Regions from separate parts of the Vibrio sp. YMD68 genome, predicted to be linked through region 3. Evidence: predicted binding sites of a transcription regulator. Region 3 holds the regulator's gene; each other region holds the start of a gene.
What was found. The regulator CRP, encoded in region 3, controls carbon source genes, mostly activating them, when cyclic AMP is high. The targets are predictions, from matches to a motif close to TGTGANNNNNNTCACA.
Positions count from the first base shown of each region.

Region 1 (7,413 bases), on a different replicon from region 3:
TGCTGATCTCTTTTCCAAGAGCCCGCATGAAGCTCGTAAAAAGAGAGCGCTTCACGGCGCTTCTCAGTGACAGGTCTACTCTGCCATTTTGTATCTTGCCAGTCGTAGCGATCATGATTATAAGTGACCGACGAAAACGATGGATGTTGCTCGCTATAAAAGCCCCAAGGATCGGCCTTATGCGGTAAGCCTTCCCCTTCTGGGCCTTTCATTTCAAATTTGTACTGGGCACCTTCTTCCAGACCAGGTATGAATATTCCCCATATGCCGTAATCTAAGCGCTGCATAGGGTGACGACGTCCGTCCCATGAGTTGAAGTTACCAACCAGGCTACAAGCAGAAGCATGAGGTGCGTAAACAAGAAAACGCGTACCCGAAATGGACTTTCCATCTCGTTCTATAGTGACAAACTGGGCACCCATTTGGTGATACATTTCTTTCGGGTTGTGCAATTCATCGTAGCCAGCGTATAAAGCGTGGTATTGATAGGGGTCGTCAATTAGCTGCTCGGTACCCGACCAATTCACCGCCAGTTTGTAGTGGGTAAAACGAAGGTCACGTGACTGTTTTAGCACAAAGCCAGAAGAGTCTTCGCGAGTCAGTGGAACTCTCTCTTCGCCTTCAATCACTAACTCAACACCATCGGCATCGGGCATCCATACGCGCAATGCACCTTGTTTTTCGGGCAAATACGGCCCAATAAATGAGAAGGGGTCGGCAAACGCAGCTTGTGAAAGTTGGGTGTACACTTGTGTTATTTTATTAAGCCCTGTTTGTTTCAATGTAAGTTCTCCTAACCTAACTTTCGACAATCGATTTCTTATATAAGTACCCGCTGCTTAATGATCGTTTCTATATAATAAATTTTTATATAAATTAGCAACTTGTTAACTAAAAAAGCCTACTAGTCAGCAGGCTTAATAATTAGTGGATGTAGTTTACCGAACTTACGCCTCTTTTAGAGTGACCAAGTTTATACTTTTCTATGCGACTGGTATCAATGGCCGCTTTATCGGTTCTATTGATCGCTTTACCCTGCTTTAGAACGAACTTCAGTCAAACGCTTAGTAATACGGTTAACACTTTCGCGAGCAAATATTTCATCCAGATTCATTGACAACTTACGACGCCAGTTAGGGTATTCATTGACCGTGCCTGGTATGTTCACTGGCTGATCCATTTCTAACCAATCTTCAAGTTGCACACTCAGCAAAGAAGATGAGCCCGCTGCAACGTGCAAATGAAGCGCTTCGCTTAAGTACGAATCCATCGGCACTTGAGACGCATCACGACCCACGCCTTCTGGTAGATATCCATGCCATGCCACTGAATCTAAAATACCCTGTTTGCATACCAATCGATCTTGATACAGGCTTTCGAGTTGCTGCTCGTCTGGGTACAAACCGATGTCATGGCCCATTTTTAGATCATCACAGTGCCAGAAGCCACGGAGTGTCGGCATATCGTGCGTACATAACGCTGACATGGATTGTTCAGCGTAATGGGCCGGTGAAATAAAACCACCGTCTTCCTTTGATGTCTCAAAGAAAAAGACCTTGTAAGAGTTCACACCCGCATCACGCAAAATATCAACTATCTCATCGGGTACCGTACCCAAGTCTTCACCTATCACGCTGCATTGCTGACGGTGCGATTCAAGAGCCAGTATCGCTAGCATGTCTTGAACAGGATAATAGATGTAAGCGCCTTTTGTCGCATCTTGACCTTTCGGAATCCACCATAAACGCAGCAATCCTAATACGTGATCAATGCGCAGTGAGCCACAATGTTTCATATTGGCACGCAGCAAGTTGATGTACGCTCGATACCCGGTCTCTTTTAGTACTTGAGGGTTCAGCGGCGGCAATCCCCAATTTTGACCAAGTGGGCCTAACACATCAGGCGGTGCGCCTATGCTGGCATCCAGTACTAGGCTGCCGTCATCGGCCCAAGTTTCTGAGCCTGAATCTGCCACACCGACAGCAAGGTCTCGGTACAGGCCAACCGCCATCCCTTTTTCTTCTGCCAGTGTCTGTGCTTCATTGATTTGCGTATCAGCAATCCACTGCAGGTACATATAAAGGTGCACACTGTCTTGGTTGTCTTTGATGTATTTTTGTACCGCAGGGCTATCAAACTTGCGGAACTCTTCAGGGAAAACAGGCCATCCCCAAACATTAGAATCTTGTTTATGCAACTCAATATGCAGAGCATCAAACGCCGCCTGATGAACGAGGCTGTCTCCACCTTGTTCCACAAACGCCAAGAATGCTTGCGCACGTTCGCTGTTTTTGTCGAGGTGGCGAGATTTAAATTCGGCATAAAGCATTGGCAATACGCGATTTTTTAGCTCGGCAACCTCAGTGTAATTTACCCAATGTGAATCACGAGCTTGCTGCAAACGCTGCTGAAACTCCGCACTTCCAACCGTTTGCTGCGCTTTAGCGCTGAGCGCAAACTCAGGTACTGAACTCACATCAATGTATAAAATGTTAAGCCAACGACGAGAGGATGGGCTGTATGGGCTCGCCCCTTCTGGGTTCGCTGGAAAAAGCGAATGAATCGGGTTGAGACCGACAAAGTCACCGCCGCGAGAAGCGATATCTGCAACAAGCTGTTTTAGATCACCAAAATCACCAATGCCCCAGTTGTGAGAAGTACGCAAAGTGTATAGCTGAATACTTGGTCCCCACATTTTCTTGCCATCATTCATTTTTGGCTGTTTGAAACACGACTGAGGAGTCAGTATCAACGACATCGCATACGGTGTTTTACGACGTTTTCGCGAAACAATAAGAGTGTGGTAACCCCACTCAAGATCGTTAGGTAGAGTAAATACTAAAGGGCCACCCTCTTTTCGCTCATCTCTAACAATCTGAGATTGAAGATAGCCTTCAAGTACCTGGCCTTGCTCTGTTTCCAAACGCCAACTGAATTCGCTCTCTCTGGCGCTCACACCCAGATTAAGTTCCACTTCAATCGCTTCGCCGTCACGAATAACCATGACGGGTTCAAGTACCGATTTCTTGTGCTTTTTCTCTGCAGAACTTAGTAATGCTGCATCACTGCGTGTGTCGTACCCTAGCGAGCCTAATAAATGTAAAAGAGTGTCATCTTCTACTTTTGCTTCTTCTCCCCAAGCACTGATATAGCTATCAGCGAGTCGAGCCATTTCGGCGACTTGTTGTAATGCTGTTTGATCTGTCATCGCTCTCTCCGAAGGTTATTATTACCTTCACAACGTCGGGTTTTATTGATTGTAATAGATAACGCATTGCCTAATACGAATGAAGCCAAGGCGATCGAGACCTAAAATAAGGTACGCCTTGGCTATTATTTGGACGTATTAGCGCTTAACCGCTTCCAATTTCCAAATGTTGTTCACGTAGTCGCGGATTGAGCGGTCTGAGGTGAACTTACCAACCAGTGCAGTGTTAAGAATCGCTTTCTTAGCCCAGCCCGCTTGGTCTTTGTACTGTTTGCCCATGTCTTCATGTGCTTGCACGTAAGATGCGAAATCAGCAAGACATAAATACGGGTCACCGCCGTCTAGCAGGCTATCAAACGTTGCACGTAGAAGGCCCGGTTGACCTGGAGTGAACTCATCGCCAGTCAATAGATCCAGAGATGCTTTCAGCAAAGGATCTGCATTGTAGTAATCGTATGGGTTGTAACCCTGAGCTTTCAGTGCCACAACGCCATCCACTTCTAGGCCGAAGATATAGATGTTTTCATCGCCAACTTCTTCACGAATCTCAACGTTTGCACCATCCATCGTACCGATAGTTAGAGCGCCGTTAAGTGCCATCTTCATGTTGCCCGTACCCGATGCTTCTTTACCCGCTAGCGAGATTTGCTGAGAAACGTCTGCTGCAGGGATGATGATTTCAGCCATGCTAACTCGGTAGTCAGGGATGAAGACCACTTTCAACTTGTTGCCGATGCGAGGATCGTTGTTGATCTTCTCAGCAATCTTGTTCACCGCGAAGATGATCTCTTTCGCTAGGTGATAACCCGGTGCGGCTTTCGCTGCGAAGAAACATACGCGTGGCTCGCACTCGAAACCAGGTTCGTTAAGAATACGGTGGTACAGAGAGAGAATGTGTAGCAAATCTAGGTGCTGACGCTTGTACTCGTGCAGACGCTTGATTTGAACATCGAAGATAGCGTTAGTATCGAGCTCGATACCCATGTTCTCTTGAACCCAATCCGCAAGACGCTGTTTGTTTTCTTTCTTAACCGCCATGAATTCTTTTTGGAATTTTGCATCGGTTGCAAACTTAGCAATGCCTTCTAGCTGCTCAAGTTTCGCTGGCCATTCAGTACCGATTTTGTCAGTAATTAGCTTAGATAGACCTGGGTTACAGAACTTCAACCAACGACGTGGCGTGATACCGTTTGTTACGTTAGTCAGTTTGCCAGGGAAGATTTCGTTGAACTCAGGGAACAAGTCTTTCTTAACCAGTTGAGAGTGAAGCGCGGCGACACCGTTGACTTTGTAAGAGCCGATCACACATAGGTTTGCCATGCGTACCATGCGGTGGAAACCTTCTTGGATGATAGAAAGCTTCGCTTGCTTCTCACCGTCACCAGGCCACATCTTGCGAACTTCTTGCATGAAGCGGTGGTTGATTTCAAAAATGATTTCCATGTGACGTGGAAGAAGGCGGTTGATCAGAGATTCAGACCAAGTTTCTAGTGCTTCTGGAAGCAGCGTGTGGTTCGTGTATGCAAACGTATGTGCACTGATTTCCCAAGCTTGGTCCCAAGATAAACCTTTCTCGTCAATCAAGATGCGCATGAGTTCAGGAATCGCAATCGTTGGGTGCGTATCATTCAGCTGAATCGTTTCTTGCTTAGGCAGATCTTCTAGAGAGAAACCAGCCGCTTCGTGACGACGTAGAATATCGCGAACCGACGCTGCTGAGTGGAAGTACTGCTGCATTAGACGCAGAGTTTTGCCTTTCTCGTGGTTGTCGTTCGGATAAAGTACTTTAGTGATGTTACCTGCATCGATTAGCGAGTGTTGCGCTTCGAAGTAATCACCGTTGTTAAAGCTTGCGAGTGAGAAAGGAGCGATTGCCTGACATTCCCATAGACGCAGCGGGTAAACCGTATTTGACTCGTAACCTACGATAGGCAGATCCCAAGGCATTGCTTTTACTTCCATACCTGGAACCCAAGTACGCACTTCTTTTCCGTCGATGTATTCAACATCAACGTGGCCGTAGAAACCAATGTGTTGTGCAAGTTCTGGACGAGCGACTTCCCACGGGTAACCTTCAACACCACGCCATGCGTCTGGTGCTTCTTGTTGACGGCCGTCTTGGAAAGACTGTTTGAATAGACCGTATTCGTAGTGAAGACCGTAACCGACTGTTGGGTATTCTTGAGCGGCACAAGAATCCATGAAACAAGCAGCAAGACGACCAAGACCACCATTACCTAGTGATGGGTCGCGCTCTTCTTCTAAAAGGTCAGTTAGGTTTTGACCTAGCTCTTCCATCGCGTGAGTAATTTTCTCGTATAGACCCATGCTGATCAGGTTGTTACCTGTAAGGCGGCCAATCAAAAACTCGAGTGAAAGGTAGTTAACACTTTTTGCGTTCTTAATTTTTTCGTCATTTTCAGTTTCTAACAGGTCAAAAGTCGTTAGCTCTGCAAGAGCACGACCCATTGCCAGGTACCATGCGCGACTGTCTGCTGTTTCAACGGTTGTTGCGTAGGTTGCAGATAAATGTTTCTTAACGCTTTCTTGAAATGCGTTTTTATCGAAATTCTTTTGTTGAGTAGGTTTCATTAGAGAAATCTCACTTATTGGTTAAATCCATCTGAGACATATCGTGCATCTACACAGTATTCTAAACATCCTCCTAGTTATTATGATGAAGAGGAGGAGAAGTTAGGGCGTAGAGGGCGTACCCCACTATGAGCGGTGATCTAAATCTCAATAATCGCTGTGCATGACAAATCAGTCGTGATTCACCTCACACACTCTAGCTGTTTACCCTACTCTGTATTCATTAAAAAAGTATCAACCCGAGTTTCACTATTGATACAAAATGAGAAATAGTTCTCATAGTTTCTCCTCGAATGATGCAAGTTTCATGATTTTTCGTACAAATTACATTTTCATTACACATCACAAACGAACAATAAGTGACTATCGTCACATTTATGGGGCGTAGTAGTAAATTTGAAGCGATCCCCTTAAAAAAACGGGGTGGGATCAATAACGGTCATTGATGAGTTCCGTTAGTATCCAACCTATCGGCTCCATAACCATCATGACAACGGATTAGAAATATGTGGATTCCATCGAAATTAACTCGACCTGGTCGACTTCATAATGCGATTGTTCGACCTAGAGTCCTGGATCTATTACAACAAGCGCCTTGCTATAAGCTGGTTCTTTTTCGTTCGCCTGCTGGCTACGGAAAAACCACCATGGCTTCTCAATGGCTTTCCGACAAGTCTCATGTTGGTTGGTACAGCATTGATGAAAGTGATAACGATCCGTTTCGCTTCATCAACTATCTTTTACAAGCACTCAACAAAAGCACCAATAACGCTTGCCCAAATGCGCAAACCTTGGCAGAGAAACGCCAGTTTTCTTCTCTTCACTCTCTCTTTAGCGAAGTCTTTGCCGAACTTTCAAATTTTCACCAGGAATGTTACGTCGTACTCGATGATTACCATCTGATCTCGGATGATGAGATCCATGAAGCGATGCGGTTTTTCCTCAAGCATATGCCTGAAAATCTAACCCTTGTAGTGACGAGCCGAGCAGCGCCGCCATTAGGAACCGCTAACCTACGTGTGCGCGATCTGATGATTGAAATTGGCAATGAGTTACTGGCTTTTGATACGGAAGAAACCACACGATTCTTTAACCAGCGAGTCACCGATGGTATTGATACGGACACGGCAAAGAACCTGCAAACCTACGTTGAAGGTTGGCCATCCGCCCTGCAATTAATTGCGCTCCAAGCTCAGCATCAAAAACGAACATTGGCCCAATCAGCAGAGTCTGTATCGCAGTTTAATCACGCTCATTTATGGGATTATTTGGTAGAAGAAGTGTTCGACTTGCTTGACCAGGAAACAAGGCAGTTCTTATTACAATGTTCGGTACTGGATCATTTCAACGATCAGCTCGTCTGTGCACTGACTCAGCGAGACGATGCACTCAGCATGATCGAGTCTTTAAATCGCTATGGGTTATTTATTTACCCGCTTGAAGACGAGAAAAACTGGTACCGATTCCACAATTTATTCGCCGAGTTTCTCGCCCATGAACGCATGGCTCGCATTCCTCAGCAAGAGCAACATTTGCATAAAACCGCCGCACAAGCCTGGTTGAAACTAGAGTCACCACACCAAGCATTGCAACATGCGCAAAAAGCCAAAGAC
Region 1 is NZ_CP124613.1:356,213-363,625, reverse strand. It holds gene glgB (1,4-alpha-glucan branching protein GlgB) at 1-782, opposite strand, end outside; gene malQ (4-alpha-glucanotransferase) at 1,031-3,208, opposite strand; gene QF117_RS01570 (glycogen/starch/alpha-glucan phosphorylase) at 3,347-5,800, opposite strand; gene malT (HTH-type transcriptional regulator MalT) at 6,307-7,413, shown strand, end outside.
Region 1: the regulator CRP is predicted to act here: its motif matches at 5,977-5,992, upstream of QF117_RS01570 (glycogen/starch/alpha-glucan phosphorylase).

Region 2 (7,413 bases), 660 kb from region 3:
TCAGATCAGAGCGCTAAATTTGTCACCGGCTCAACCATGAGACATATCCTAGTGATGTCAGGAGCAGGATCCGTGGGTTTGATGGCGCTGTTCGTGGTTGATCTCCTCGACATGCTGTTCATCAGTATGCTTGGTCAAGTAGAACTCGCCGCTGCGGTTGGCTTTGCGGGCAGTTTAGTGTTTTTTTCTACGTCAATATCCATTGGTACATCGATTGCTATGGGGGCTTTGGTCTCTAAAGCGATTGGTTCTAAACAGCGTCAATACGCACGCCAACTCAGTGCCTCTATTCTGACGACTGCATTTATCATCAGCTCAATGGTTTCAGCGCTGATGTTCATCTATATCCCTGAGCTATTAAGCTTGATTGGGGCTAAGGGCGTTGCCGCTGAAAGGGCACAAGCTTACTTGCAAATAATCATTCCAAGTGGCCCTGTTATAGCTCTAGCGATGGCCGCTGGTGCAGGATTAAGAGCTGCGGGTGATGCAAAACGTTCGATGTGGGCAACGCTTTCTGGCGGAATCGTCAATGCGATCTTAGATCCCTTATTTATTTTTGGGTTTGGGTGGAATATTGAAGGAGCCGCAATTGCGTCGGTGGTTGCCCGATTTACCGTTTTGTATTTTTCATTGTACCCACTCATCAAGGTTCATGATTTGGTTGGCAAGCCATCGGCTTCTGATCTGCAAAGAACACTAAAAGTGATTTTAGCCATTGCCATCCCCGCAATCATTACCAATATTGCCACGCCCGTCGGTAACGCGATAGTGACGACTTTTATTGCTCAGTTTGGTGAGAACTATGTAGCGGGTTATGCGGTTATTGGCCGATTAATACCCGTATGTTTTGCGGTGATTTTCGCGCTTTCTGGGGCGGTTGGTCCCATTATCGGGCAAAACTATGGGGCAGAACGTTTTGACCGAGTAAAAGAAACCTTAAACAACTCATTGATTGTCACCACCACGTATACCTTATTGGTTTGCCTGATTTTGTATTTTATCCAAGACTTTATTGTTGTAGCTTTCAGCTTAGAAGGCGACGCTGAGATTATTGTGGCCGCTTTTTGTACATATATCGCCATTAGCTTTGTCTTCAATGGAACACTATTTGTGGCGAACACATCGTTTAATAATCTGGGTAAACCACTGTACTCAACGGCTCTGAATTTAGGTAAAGCAACGATAGGGACACTGCCTTTTGTCTATATTGGTGCACAATGGTTTGGCGCGTTAGGGGTACTTTATGGACAAGCGGTGGGTACCGTTGTCTTTGGTCTTATTGCCGTTTATATGCTGAGAAAGCACATCGCAGGCATAATGCAAGGGCAAGAAGTTGATGAAGAAACGCCGGCTTATGCGACGGTCAATTCACAACCATTTTGCTCGCATGATGCTGTTCTTATTGATGATCCTGTTGTTGAAAAGGAGATGATGGATGCCCTTAAAAAGAAAGAAAAATAAGGCTAAAAAGTGAAATAAACCTTTGACCTTGGAGTCGACTCAAAGGTTTATACTCTTTATGAACATGATAAGGAGAAAACACTATGTGCACAAAACATCACGCGTGTCGTTCAGGCAAGGTCGGGTCAGTGACACCATTAAAAGGTTCTTGCTCAAGCCCCAAGATGACTTCCATTAAGATGGCAAGCGTATCAACATCCGATACGGGCTGCTGCAGTTCTAACGAATGTGAGAGCGGTTCAGGTCCAAATGATGAGGAAAGTGAGTCCAGTCCGTTTACATCAGACCCCTTAACCCAGAGCTGGAAAGTCGAAGGGATGGATTGCCCCTCCTGCGCAAGAAAGGTAGAAAAAGCGGTCAATAAGCTGGAAGGCATTTTGGAATCCAAGGTCTTATTTGCCACTGAAAAACTGGTCGTAAGATATAGTGATCCCGACGTGGTGAGTCATATTGAGCGGGCGGTTATTCACGCAGGATTTGCGCTCTCTTCAACAGCAAGCCCATCAAAAGTAGAAATCCCTAGCGGTTGGCTGCCCGTCATAAAACAAAATTCAAAAATACTTTTTATCGCCCTTGCGATGCTAGTAGCGGCTTCAATCAAGCCGATTGCTCCTTTTGTGAGTGAGTGGCTATTTATCCTAACTTGTTTAACGGGTTTGTATCCAATTGGGAAAAAAGCATTCAACTTGGCGCAGTCTGGCACCCCATTTTCCATTGAAACCTTGATGAGTGTCGCGGCCATTGGGGCACTGTATCTTGGTGAAACGGTTGAAGCGGCGATGGTGCTGCTTTTATTCTTGGTGGGTGAACGTTTAGAGGCGTTTGCTGCATCCCGAGCACGCAGCGGTGTTCAAGCATTAATGGCTCTTGTGCCTGAAACGGCGGTCAAAATTATTGATGGTGAACGAGTTGACGTCGCCGCCACTGAGCTGAATCCCGGTGATGTGATTGAAGTCTCCCCTGGGGCCAGATTACCCGCTGATGGGATGCTTCATGATGCATCCGCAAGTTTTGATGAAAGCGCATTAACTGGAGAATCGATTCCTGTCGAGCGTTACCAAGGTGCTCCCGTGATGGCTGGGGCGGTCGTAGTAGATAGAGTGGTGCGCTTCACCATCACCTCCAAACAAGGTGAAAACGCCATTGATCGAATTTTGCATTTAATTGAAGAAGCGGAATCTCGCAAAGCACCATTGGAGCGCTTTTTAGATAAATTCAGCCGATGGTATACGCCTCTGATGATGGTGGTCGCCTTAGCGGTGATTACCCTGCCTCCTTTAATATTTTCCCAACCTTGGGAAACTTGGGTCTACCGAGGGTTGGCTTTACTTCTTATCGCTTGCCCGTGTGCATTAGTGATTTCTACTCCAGCAGCGATTACCTCGGGTTTGGCAGCGGCGGCTCGTCGCGGTGCGTTGATTAAAGGTGGATCGGCGCTCGAACAACTGGGTAAAGTACAAACGGTCGCGTTTGATAAAACGGGGACTTTGACCAAAGGAAAACCTGAAGTCACCAACGTGATTGCCCTTAATGGTTGGCAGGAGACATCGCTATTAGAGGTAGTCGGAGCAATTGAAGTTGGATCAAGTCACCCATTGGCTGTTTCGTTAGTCAATCGAGCAAAGCAACTCGGTGTAGCGTTGCCAGAAGCGACCGAAAAACAGACCTTGTTAGGCAGTGGCGTCAGAGGAAATGTCGCAGGTGAACAGTACCAAATGTGCGCCCCGAGCAAGCTAGATATTGACCTTGATAAGGAGGTCATGAGCAAGGTTGAAGCCTTAGAGAGCGAAGGGAAAACCGTTGTCGTGGCTCTAAACACCTCGTCAAACATGGAGACAGTGAACTGTATTGGCATTATCGCCTGGCAAGATACATTACGAGAGGATGCGAGGCAGGCGGTCAGTTACCTTAACTCATTAGGCATTAATTCAATTATGCTCACTGGTGACAACCCTCGTAGCGCCCTCGCCATCAGTGCGATGATTGGTATCGATTATAAAGCCAGCTTACTTCCGCAAGATAAAGTGGGTTATGTTGAAGAGCTTTCACAGACCCGTCATGTTGCCATGGTAGGGGATGGTATTAATGATGCTCCAGCCATGAAAGCCGCCAGTATCGGTATTGCTATGGGAGGAGGCACCGATGTTGCCTTAGAAACGGCGGATGCTGCGATTACTCATAATCGCTTGGTGGAGTTGCCGAGTATGATTGAGTTATCCAGAGCAACTCTAAATAATATCAGGCAAAATGTGGTTTTGGCGTTGGGTTTAAAGTCGATATTTTTGGTGACGAGTCTACTTGGCATTACCGGTCTTTGGGTTGCGGTGCTAGCCGACAGCGGAGCAACCGCTTTAGTGACACTCAATGCATTGCGTCTGCTAAAATTTAAGCCATCTAATGCGATAGATTCTCAGTCATCTTGATGCTGCTTTTGTCCTTGAAATAAAAATGCCCACTTTTCTAATAAGTGGGCATTTTCATGTGCAATCAATGCAATAAAAGCAACTTAAAGTGTGATGCAAACCGATTTTCTATGAAATATCACACAATCTATCATCTTTTGGTGTGAAATCGATCACTCTTTGTTGAGGTTAGGTTCGCTACAGTTGCGAGGTGATTAATTTAATAACGTTACCAACTAAACTACAGTGTAGTTATGCGTTGAATGAATAGCTGAACAAGCTGCAAAAGGAGTGATATATGTCTCAAGCCGTTTTCCACTTAGGTATTACAGAAGCTGATTTAAATGGTGCAACACTTGCTATCATCCCAGGTGACCCTGCGCGTGTACAAAAAATTGCTGAAGAAATGGACAACCCAGTCTTTCTAGCAAGTCATCGTGAATACACGCTTTATCGTGCCGAGTTAGATGGAAAACCGGTTGTCGTTTGTTCAACAGGTATTGGTGGTCCATCAACCTCTATCGCAGTCGAAGAGCTTGCACAGCTTGGTGTTCGTACTTTCTTACGCGTTGGTACTACTGGTGCTATTCAACCGCATGTGAATGTTGGAGACATGATTGTATCAACTGGCTCAGTTCGCCTTGATGGTGCTAGCTTGCACTTTGCACCAATGGAGTTCCCAGCGGTTGCCGATTTTGATGTCGCGACGGCAATGAAAGCTGCCGTTGAAGAATCTGGTGCTACAGTTCATATGGGGGTTACTGCGTCAAGTGATACTTTCTACCCAGGACAAGAGCGTTACGATACGTTCTCTGGACGCGTAGTGAAGCGTTTCCAAGGCTCTATGCAAGAGTGGCAAGATATGGGCGTACTGAACTTTGAGATGGAATCTGCAACACTACTGACCATGTGTGCAAGCTCTGGTCTAAAAGCTGGTTGTGTCGCGGGTGTTATCATCAACCGTACTCAAAAAGAAATTCCAGATCATGCCACACTAAAAGAAACCGAAGCGCGTTCTATTAAGGTTGTGGTTGCAGCAGCACGTAACATGCTCTAAATAATACGTAATTACAGTCATACATTTGAAACCACCGATCTGATATCGGTGGTTTTTTCTATTGGTCGCGGATAACGTAAAGTAGAAAACGTCATTAGACTTACAGATAGATAAAGATCCCAACCATGAGTTGGGTTGGGATCTTGACTTCATCTCAGGATAACTTTTGCGTTAGCTATGGAATGAATTTGATGGCCCTATCATCCATCTACTGGCACTCTTGCGACGTTTCTAACGCTGGAAGTGGTAAATAGATACCTTCTGTTAGCTCAGACAAAATATGGTCATACACGCTGGTGATGCTCACGGATATTTCACTGGTTAATGCATATAACTGCTCTGCCGAAAGCACATATTTTGGATTGTCGGTCATCTCTTCCAATTGATGTATGGCATGGTGACTGGCTTGAGAAGCCATCGAATATGGGCTGATTATCGACAGTTGGTTCAGTTTGCGGCACATGGCGGTACAGCGGTATTGAGTACGTAGAATACCCGCTTGTGTATCCATGTCTTGTATCGATATTCTCAATTGAGTGAGTGCTTCCATCGAGTCGATGACTTGTTGCCATTTCACATGATATTGATGCCCCAAATCTTCTCTGCCGGATTCTGCAAGCCACGCCATCGCAATCTCATCCATCAAGTACATACAATGCCTCATGGCTGCACCGTGGATTATCTGATTTCGAGCGACTGTTCTTTCGTGCCAATCTTTGCCGAGACCAGTCAGCCTCATTTGTAGAATTCGGTAATCCGGTTTGTTATTGAAATGGGCAATGGAAATCAAATGATTGGTTTGCTTTAAAATCTCTTGGTTAAGTGGCTCAAGAGTATTCTTGGGGTCAGTGGTGTAGATCAATGCCGAATGCGTAGCACGGCGGTATTTTCTGCATAAGATCAGTAGCTGCCTTAATGTGATGATGAGTTGGTATTTTCGTTGGAAGGCGGATCCACGCTGTTTTGATGAGTGGAGTAATGTGGCGAATACGCCAAAAGTAATGAATGAAATGACGGTGATAAGAATAAGCATAACGACTCCTTTAGAGATATACCTAAAGTGAGTAGTCCAAGTTCCATGCCACTTTTAAATTAATTTAAAAACAATGACTTAGTTGTATTTTACTCTAATTGTGTGTGCGTTTTTGGTGCAAGGGACCCCAAATAAGGGAGAAGTAGAATATAAAAAACGCCCACAGTACTAAGACTATGAGCGTTCTGATGTGCTTATTGACGTGTTTACCTACCTCACCAACGATCTGATTATGTTGCCAAATCAAATCAAATCAAATCAAATCAAGCCAGCTAGGTAAAATTAGGTCAGGGCGACGGACGTTCGTCATTACATGACACGCATACCTGGCTGTGCACCTTCGTGTGGTTCAAGAATCCATAGATCGCTGCCACCAGGGCCAGCCGCTAGGATCATGCCTTCTGACATACCAAACTTCATCTTACGAGGCTTTAGGTTTGCGACCATTACGGTTAGCTTGCCTTCGAGCTCTTCTGGTTTATATGCAGACTTGATGCCAGAGAACACTTGGCGAGTCTCACCACCGATATCCAGTTGGAACTTCAGTAGCTTGTTCGCTTTTGGCACTTCTTCACAAGAGATGATACGAGCAATACGCATATCAACGGCTGCAAATGCATCAAACTCAATCTCGTCGGCGATTGGATCTTTGTCGAGTTCCGTTTGGTTTGCTTGTTCTTTCTCAGCTTCTGCTTTTTCTTTTGCTGCTGCTTCAGCGGCTGCATCTTCTTTTGACGATTCAACCATGGCTTCCACTTTCTTAGAGTCAATACGGCTAAACAGCGCTTTGAATTTCGTAATTTCATGGTCAGTGAGCGGAGTCGCCACACCTTCCCATGTTAGCTCTTCGTTTAGGAAGGCTTCAGTGCGAGCGGCAAGTTCTGGCATGACCGGTTTTAGGTAAGCCATTAGAACGCGGAAAAGGTTGATACCAACAGAAGAAACTTGTTGAAGCTCTTGCTCTTTACCTTCTTCTTTGGCTAAAACCCAAGGGGCTTTTTCATCGATGTACTGGTTTGCTTTGTCAGCAAGCGCAGTGATCTCACGGATAGCACGGCTAAACTCACGCGTTTCGTAGAGCTCACCGATGCGATCAGCGGCAGCTGCAAACTCGTTGTAAAGTTCAGGCTCTGCAAATTCAGCAGAGAGCTTGCCTTCAAAACGCTTGGTAATGAAGCCCGCGTTACGAGAAGCTAGGTTAACAATCTTGTTGACCACGTCAGCGTTTACACGTTGAGTGAAGTCTTCAAGGTTAAGATCTAAGTCGTCGATTCGGCTGTTCAGCTTCGCCGCGTAGTAGTAACGCAAGCACTCTGGGTCGAGGTGATTTAGGTACGTACTTGCTTTGATGAATGTGCCTTTAGACTTAGACATCTTCGCACCGTTGACCGTAACGTAGCCGTGTACAAATACGTTGTTTGGCTTACGGAAACCCGCTCCGTCTAGCATTGCAGGCCAAA
Region 2 is NZ_CP124614.1:901,240-908,652, forward strand. It holds gene QF117_RS10300 (MATE family efflux transporter) at 1-1,461, shown strand, start outside; gene QF117_RS10305 (zinc/cadmium/mercury/lead-transporting ATPase) at 1,545-3,884, shown strand; gene udp (uridine phosphorylase) at 4,162-4,920, shown strand; gene QF117_RS10315 (hypothetical protein) at 5,129-5,953, opposite strand; gene metG (methionine--tRNA ligase) at 6,263-7,413, opposite strand, start outside.
Region 2: the regulator CRP is predicted to act here: its motif matches at 4,026-4,041, upstream of udp (uridine phosphorylase).

Region 3 (7,413 bases):
TGGTTAATTGAATGTAAATACAATGCTGCAGCAGTAAAAATGCGAAATTTTATATTCCTTCATTTTGAGAGGGTAATACGCAGAACTGCTGGTTGGTCGTGTTAAGAGGGAATGTGCAATGACAGCTGAAAATTTTGGTTCAGGGAAAGAAAAGGTAGAACGCGAATTATTTAACGAGGTGATGGTTCCTTGTTATAACCCAATGGAAATGATTCCAGTAAAAGGGGAAGGCGCGCGAGTTTGGGATCAAGAAGGTCATGAGTACATCGACTTTGCTGGTGGTATTGCAGTGAGCTGTTTAGGTCATTGTCACCCAGCTATGGTCAACGCACTAACAGAACAGGGTAATAAAATTTGGCATTTAAGTAATGTCATGACGAATGAGCCGGCACTGCGATTGGCTAAAAAGCTGACCGAGGTTAGCTTTGCTGAAAAAGTGTTCTTTGCTAACTCTGGTGCGGAAGCCAATGAAGCGGCCCTAAAGCTTGCTCGTCGTTGGGCAGCGGATGTTCATGGCCCTGAAAAATCAGAAATCATTGCCTTTGAACAAGGGTTCCATGGCCGTACTTTTTTCACCGTTACTGTGGGTGGTCAAGCGGCTTATTCAGATGGTTTTGGCCCAAAACCTGGCGATGTTACGCATTTACCATACAATGATATCGCGGCACTAGAAGCACATATGTCGGAGCGCACTTGCGCCATCATGATGGAGCCACTTCAAGGAGAAGGCGGCATCATCTCTCCGACCAATGAATTTATGAAAGCGGTTCGCGAGCTGTGTGATAAATACAACGCTCTGCTTATTTTTGATGAAGTTCAAACCGGCAATGGCCGTACTGGCGATTTCTATGCTTATCAAGGGTTAGGAATCACACCGGATATTTTGAGCACGGCGAAATCACTCGGTGGCGGCTTCCCAATTGGTGCCATGCTCACCACATCAGCGTTGGCTGAACACCTGAAAGTGGGCACTCATGGTTCGACTTATGGCGGTAACCCACTTGCTTGTGCCGTTGCAGAAGCGGTGGTTGATGTTGTCAGCCAGCCTGAAACATTAGCGGGTGTTAAAGAACGTGAAGCGCTCTTTCGTCAGGGATTAGCTAAGATTAATGATAAGTACCAAATCTTTGCTGAAATACGTGGCAAAGGCTTGTTACTAGGCGCTGCACTTAATGATCAGTGGCAAGGTCGTGCTCGTGATGTGTTAGTGGCAGCTGGTCAACATGGGCTTATGGTGTTGGTCGCGGGTGCCAATGTCGTTCGCTTTACGCCGTCTTTGGTGATTTCTCCACAAGAGATCGAAGAAGGGCTTGCTAAGCTTGATGCGGCAATCGCATCGTTAACCTCGAAATAAGTTAACAACCTATACGTATTCGTCTGAATACCGTTCAGGGGCTAGAGACTCTTTTTAGCCCCTATTGCATCAGGAGGGAATTTCGATGCTGGTTATTCGTCCCATTTCAATGTCTGACTACGATGCCTTGCACACTTGTGCAGTGGAATCTGGTCACGGTTTTACATCTCTTCCTGTTAACGAAGAACTGCTGACTAATCGTATCCAACACTCTGAATACAGCTTTGCAAAAGGCGACGTGACAGAGCCGGGGGATGAAGGCTACCTAATGGTCGGCTTTGATAGTGAAAGTGGTGAAGTGGCAGGTTGTACGGGAGTGGAAGCTTCTATCGGTTGGGATGTGCCTTTTTATTCCTATCACATCAGTACTGTGGTCCACGCATCGCCTAAATTGGGCGTGAATAACGTGGTTAAATTGCTGACGTTTGGTAATAACTACACAGGCTGTACTGAAATTTGCACGCTGTTTTTACGACCAAGTTTTCGTGGTGGGTTGAATGGACGTTTGATGTCTAAGTGTCGATTCTTGATGTTGGCGGAACACCCACATCGATTCTCAAAAACCATATTCGCGGAGATGCGTGGGGTATCCGATGACGAAGGAAACTCCCCATTTTGGCAATGGCTCCAGGAGCATTTCTTCTCGATTGACTTCACCATGGCCGATTATTTAACCGGTATTGGTAAGAAAGGCTTTATCGCCGATCTGATGCCTAAGCTGCCAATTTATATCAACTTGCTGAGTAAAGAAGCTCAGGCTGTGATTGGTAAAGTTCATGACAACACATTGCCAGCACTGAAACTGCTAGAGCGTGAAGGCTTCACCTGTCGAAACTACGTCGATATTTTTGATGCAGGCCCTACCGTAGAGTGTGATGCTCGAAATATTGAGTCAGTACGCCACTCATTTCGAGCCAAAGTGGTGATTTCAGAGCACACAAGTGCTGATCATTACTTAATATCAAATACTTCATTTGAGAACTTCCGTGCCACCGCAGCAAAAGCAGCGTATGACCATGCAAGTAACACGGTGATTTTAGCGTCTGATGTCGCTAAAGCATTGCAGGTTTCTCAGGATGACTATGTGCGTATGCTCGCCCAGTAACGGTTTTTATCTGTAATTTTTTCTTCGGTAACCTAATTTTCTCAGTAAAAAGTACAAGGATTTCATTATGACTCATTGGATTGGTGGCGAGTGGATCGCAGGACAAGGCGATGCGATGGTTTCAACAAGCCCATACAACAACCAACAAATATGGCAGGGTGATAGCGCGACTCCCACTCAGGTGGAATCGGCGGTCACTGCGGCTCGAAGCGCCCTTGTTGAATGGAAGAATCGAAGCTTTGCTGAGCGAGAGAAAGTGGTGTTAGCTTTTGCCGAGAAAGTAAAAGAACACAGTGAAGAGATTGCTGAGATTATTGCCAAAGAAACCGGCAAGCCTATTTGGGAAACGCGCACCGAAGCTGGCGCGATGGCTGGAAAGATCGCTATCTCAATCCGCGCATACCATGAGCGCACAGGGGAAGCGAGACGCGAAGCCGCCGGAAACCAAATCGTTCTGCGTCATAAACCATTAGGTGTGATGGCCGTTTTCGGGCCTTATAATTTCCCTGCCCACCTTCCAAATGGTCACATCGTGCCTGCATTGCTGGCGGGAAACACGGTAGTGTTTAAACCTTCAGAGCAAACGCCGTGGATTGGTGAGTTTGCCATGAAGCTATGGCAACAGGCAGGTTTACCTGCTGGTGTGCTTAATCTGGTTCAAGGTGCCAAAGAAACAGGGATTGCACTGGCCGATTCCAAAGGCATTGACGGTGTGCTCTTTACCGGCAGTGCCAATACGGGGCACGTATTACACCGCCAATTTGCAGGTCAGCCAGGCAAAATGCTGGCACTAGAGATGGGCGGAAACAACCCAATGGTGATCTCTGAGCAATTTGGGGATGTTGACGCGACGGTTTATACCATCATCCAGTCTGCTTTCATCAGCGCAGGTCAACGCTGCACCTGTGCTCGTCGCCTTTACGTTCCGCACGGTGAGAAAGGGGATGTGTTGCTCGGTCGTCTTGTTGAGGCCACAAAAAAAATAAAAGTTGATCAACCTTTTGCTGAACCTGCGCCATTTATGGGCCCTCAAATCTCGATGGATGCCGCTAAGGTTATTTTACACGCTCAAGCTAACCTTCATTCTCTTGGGGGCGAAAGTCTGGTAGAAGCCAAAGCAGGAGAAGCGGCATTTGTTTCACCAGGTATCATAGATGTGACTGCGGTCGATGAATTACCAGATGAAGAATATTTTGGGCCGTTATTGCAAGTCGTTCGCTATGACAGCCTAGAACGAGCGGTAGAGATGGCTAACGACACTCGCTTTGGATTATCCGCGGGGCTTATTTCAACTGACGACAGCGAATGGGATTACTTTGTTGACCACATTCGTGCCGGTATTGTGAACCGTAACAGACAGTTGACTGGGGCCAGTGGTGATGCACCATTTGGAGGCCCTGGGGCGTCGGGCAACCTAAGGCCAAGTGCTTATTACGCTGCTGACTACTGCGCTTATCCAATGGCTTCAATGGAAGGCGACGAAACTCTTTTACCAGCGACGTTTAGCCCAGGGATTGAACTGTAGCTTTCTATTTATATATCAATCACCGAATTAAGGACTCGTTATGACACCGGATACTTTATTTACGGCTTTATGGAATGATTATATTGACCGTCTGTGCCCATCGGCTGAGATTGTGCATAAATTGTTGCGCGAAGAGGACGTTTTGATTAATGACCATATCGCCTTGAGAACCTTCAATTCTTCCCCTCTTGGGATTGCTACGTTAGCGAAGCCATTCTTAGATGCCGGGTACGTGGCATGCGGTGACTATGAGTTCGAGAGTAAAAAACTCGTTGCCAAACACTATGAACACCCTGACCCTAAGCAACCTAAAGTGTTTATTAGTGAGCTTAAAGTGGATGAGTGCTCAAGTGAGCTACAACAGATCGTTGCTAAGCTTGTTGAGCAATTGGATCCTAGTAAGCTGAAAGGTCATGAATTCTTGTTCGGTGGCCGGCTTTGGGATCTAAGTGATACCGATTACCAAACATTGGCCAGCGAGAGTGAATATGCAGCATGGCTAGCGGCCCATGGCTATGGAGCCAATCACTTCACTGTGAGTGTGAATCAACTCAATCAATTTTCAGAAGTGAAAGACGTCAACGATCATCTTCGTCAATCGGGTTTTAAGATAAATGAATCGGGTGGCGAAGTGAAAGGCTCACCAGATGTGCTGCTTGAGCAGTCTTCGACGATGGCCGATAAGGTCGAGGTGACATTTAGCGAGGGCAAGAAAACGATACCAGGTGGCTTTTATGAGTTTGCCAAGCGTTATCCGATGGCAAATGGTGAACTTTATACGGGTTTTGTTGCGGCTTCAGCCGATAAGATTTTTGAAAGCACTGATAGCTGATAACTCAATGCACAAAGTATTGATAGCCAAAAGTATTGATAGTCAAAAGTACTGATAGCCAATAGAACCGTTTTTCGTTTTGATTAGCCGTAGACATAAAAAAGCCACCCACATTGCTGAGGGTGGCTTTCTGATTTTTATCAATTTCTAATCATTAGAAATTAACGAGTTCCGTATACAACGATAGTTTTACCGTGTGCAGAAATTAGGTTCTGTTCTTCTAGCATCTTTAAGATACGACCAACGGTCTCACGAGAACAGCCAACGATTTGACCAATCTCTTGACGAGTGATCTTAATCTGCATGCCGTCAGGGTGAGTCATTGCATCAGGTTGTTTTGCTAGGTTAAGCAGCGTTTGTGCAATACGGCCAGTCACATCTAGGAAGGCTAAATCACCCACTTTTTGGCTTGTCACTTGTAGACGGTTAGCCATTTGTGATGAAAGACGCATTAGAATGTCTGGGTTAACTTGGATAAGTTGACGGAATTTCTTGAAAGAAATCTCAGCAACTTCACAAGGAGATTTAGCACGAACCCATGCAGTACGCTCTTGATCTTCTTCAAACAAGCCTAGCTCGCCAATAAAATCACCTTGGTTTAGGTAAGAAAGAATCATTTCCTTACCTTCTTCATCCTTGATCAGTACCGCTACAGAGCCTTTAACGATGTAGTACAACGTTTCGGCTTTTTCGCCGGCGTGAATCAGCGTGCTTTTTGAAGGGTACTTATGAATATGACAGTGTGAAAGAAACCACTCTAGTGTTGGATCTGTTTGAGGTTTACCTAAAACCATAATATCTCACTTCCTCTGAAGGTGTGCTTGTCGCTTTCCGCGGTGTGCTTGTCGCTTTCCATACAGTCAGCTAGCCTAAAATAAGCCTGCTTAGGATAAGAGCACGTTATTCATGCTGCAAGCTATCTAGTATCTCGGTTAAGAATAGTATCCTTTTTTACTTCAAATTTCTTGATTTTAATCGCTTCTATACGCGGTTATTTTACGCAAAAATGTGCACATGATCACGGTATGAAAAGTAATCGACTTCTTTGATGAGAGTTTATCCAATTTTCCCGGTTTCGATCAGCTGCTGCAGGATTGGTCTTGCAATCAGTTCCATCGCAAAGCTCATCTTCCCACCTGGTACCACCAATGTATTATGTCGTGACATGAAAGAGCCATCAATCATAGCGAGGAGGTATGGGAAGTCGACATTCTTTATGCCACGTAAGCGAATAACGACAAAGCTTTCATCCAGACTAGGGATGCCTTTTGCGTTAAGTGGGTTTGATGTATCAACCGTAGGAACACGCTGAAAGTTAATATGAGTGCGAGAAAACTGAGGGGTAATATAATTGAGGTAATCATCCATAGATCGAACAATCGAATCCATGACGGCTTCGCGTGAGTGGCCACGGTCTCGTGTGTCTCGAACAAACTTTTGAATCCACTCTAAGTTAACAATCGGAACCATGCCTATGAGTAGATCAACATGTTGGGCAACATTGACATCCCCGTCGACAACGCCACCATGCAGCCCTTCGTAAAACAGCACATCTGAGTCTTGAGGTAAATCTTGCCACGGTGTGAAGGTGCCGGGCATTTGATTGTAAGGGACCGCTTCATCGAAGGTATGAAGATAACGTCGTACCTGCCCAGTTCCTTCGTTACCGTAAGTACGGAAAAATTCCTCTAGGGTAGGAAAGTCGTTGGCCAGCGGACCAAAGTAACTGATGTGTTTACCTTGTTCTCTGGATTTTCGGATCTCCACATCCATTTCTGGTCGAGTGAAGCGGTGAAAGCTGTCACCTTCCACCCACGCTGGTTTCACGTTCATCATATTGAACATTTTGCGAAACGCTTCTGATGTGGTGGTGGTTCCTGCTCCAGAAGAGCCAGTTACCGCGATAATAGGATGTTTTGCTGACATGACTAACCTTGTCGTAAATGTAACTTACTTGTTGAGTATTCGATAAATCTTAACGTTAGCGTTTCACTATAGCATGCCAAATGGAAAGGTCTACGCCAGTAAAGTGAGTGAAACGAAAAGCGAGAAGGCTATAGCGATTTACGCATTTTTATGTCGACTGTTTCATGCAACTCTGAGAACACAACTGTCGCATCGCCGCTTTTAAGTAACGTTTTTACCTGTTCAATTTTATCTTGCAAAGAGCATTCAATCTCTCCGTAATCGGTTCCTTCGCGAAGGACAAACTCCTTAATAAGGTTGTCTAAAGTATCGTTTTCTATTTGTTGCCAAGGAATAATCATAGTGGCCTATTCGTGGTTTTGATTTGATGGTGCGTGCTTTAATGTTTCGTAATAATCTGGGAGAACTTGTTCTAACCAGAAACCTGGGTTCGTTAAACTCCCTGAGATAAACCCAACATGGCCGCCATGCTCCAATAACTGGTAATTGATGTTATCGGGTAAAATGAAACTCGGTATCACCGCCTGGGTCATAAAGGGATCGTCTTTGGCATGAATGATCTGCAAGGGTAAGGTGATGTCTTGTAATCGATGAATACCAGAGCAACGTTGATAATAGCTCTGCGCACTTTCAAAACCATGTAAGGGCGCAGTAATCAGTTCATCAAATTC
Region 3 is NZ_CP124614.1:236,651-244,063, forward strand. It holds gene QF117_RS07020 (aspartate aminotransferase family protein) at 119-1,354, shown strand; gene astA (arginine N-succinyltransferase) at 1,440-2,459, shown strand; gene astD (succinylglutamate-semialdehyde dehydrogenase) at 2,527-3,984, shown strand; gene QF117_RS07035 (DUF1338 domain-containing protein) at 4,025-4,816, shown strand; gene crp (cAMP-activated global transcriptional regulator CRP) at 4,978-5,610, opposite strand; gene QF117_RS07045 (phosphoribulokinase) at 5,873-6,742, opposite strand; gene QF117_RS07050 (YheU family protein) at 6,871-7,083, opposite strand; gene QF117_RS07055 (hydrolase) at 7,090-7,413, opposite strand, start outside.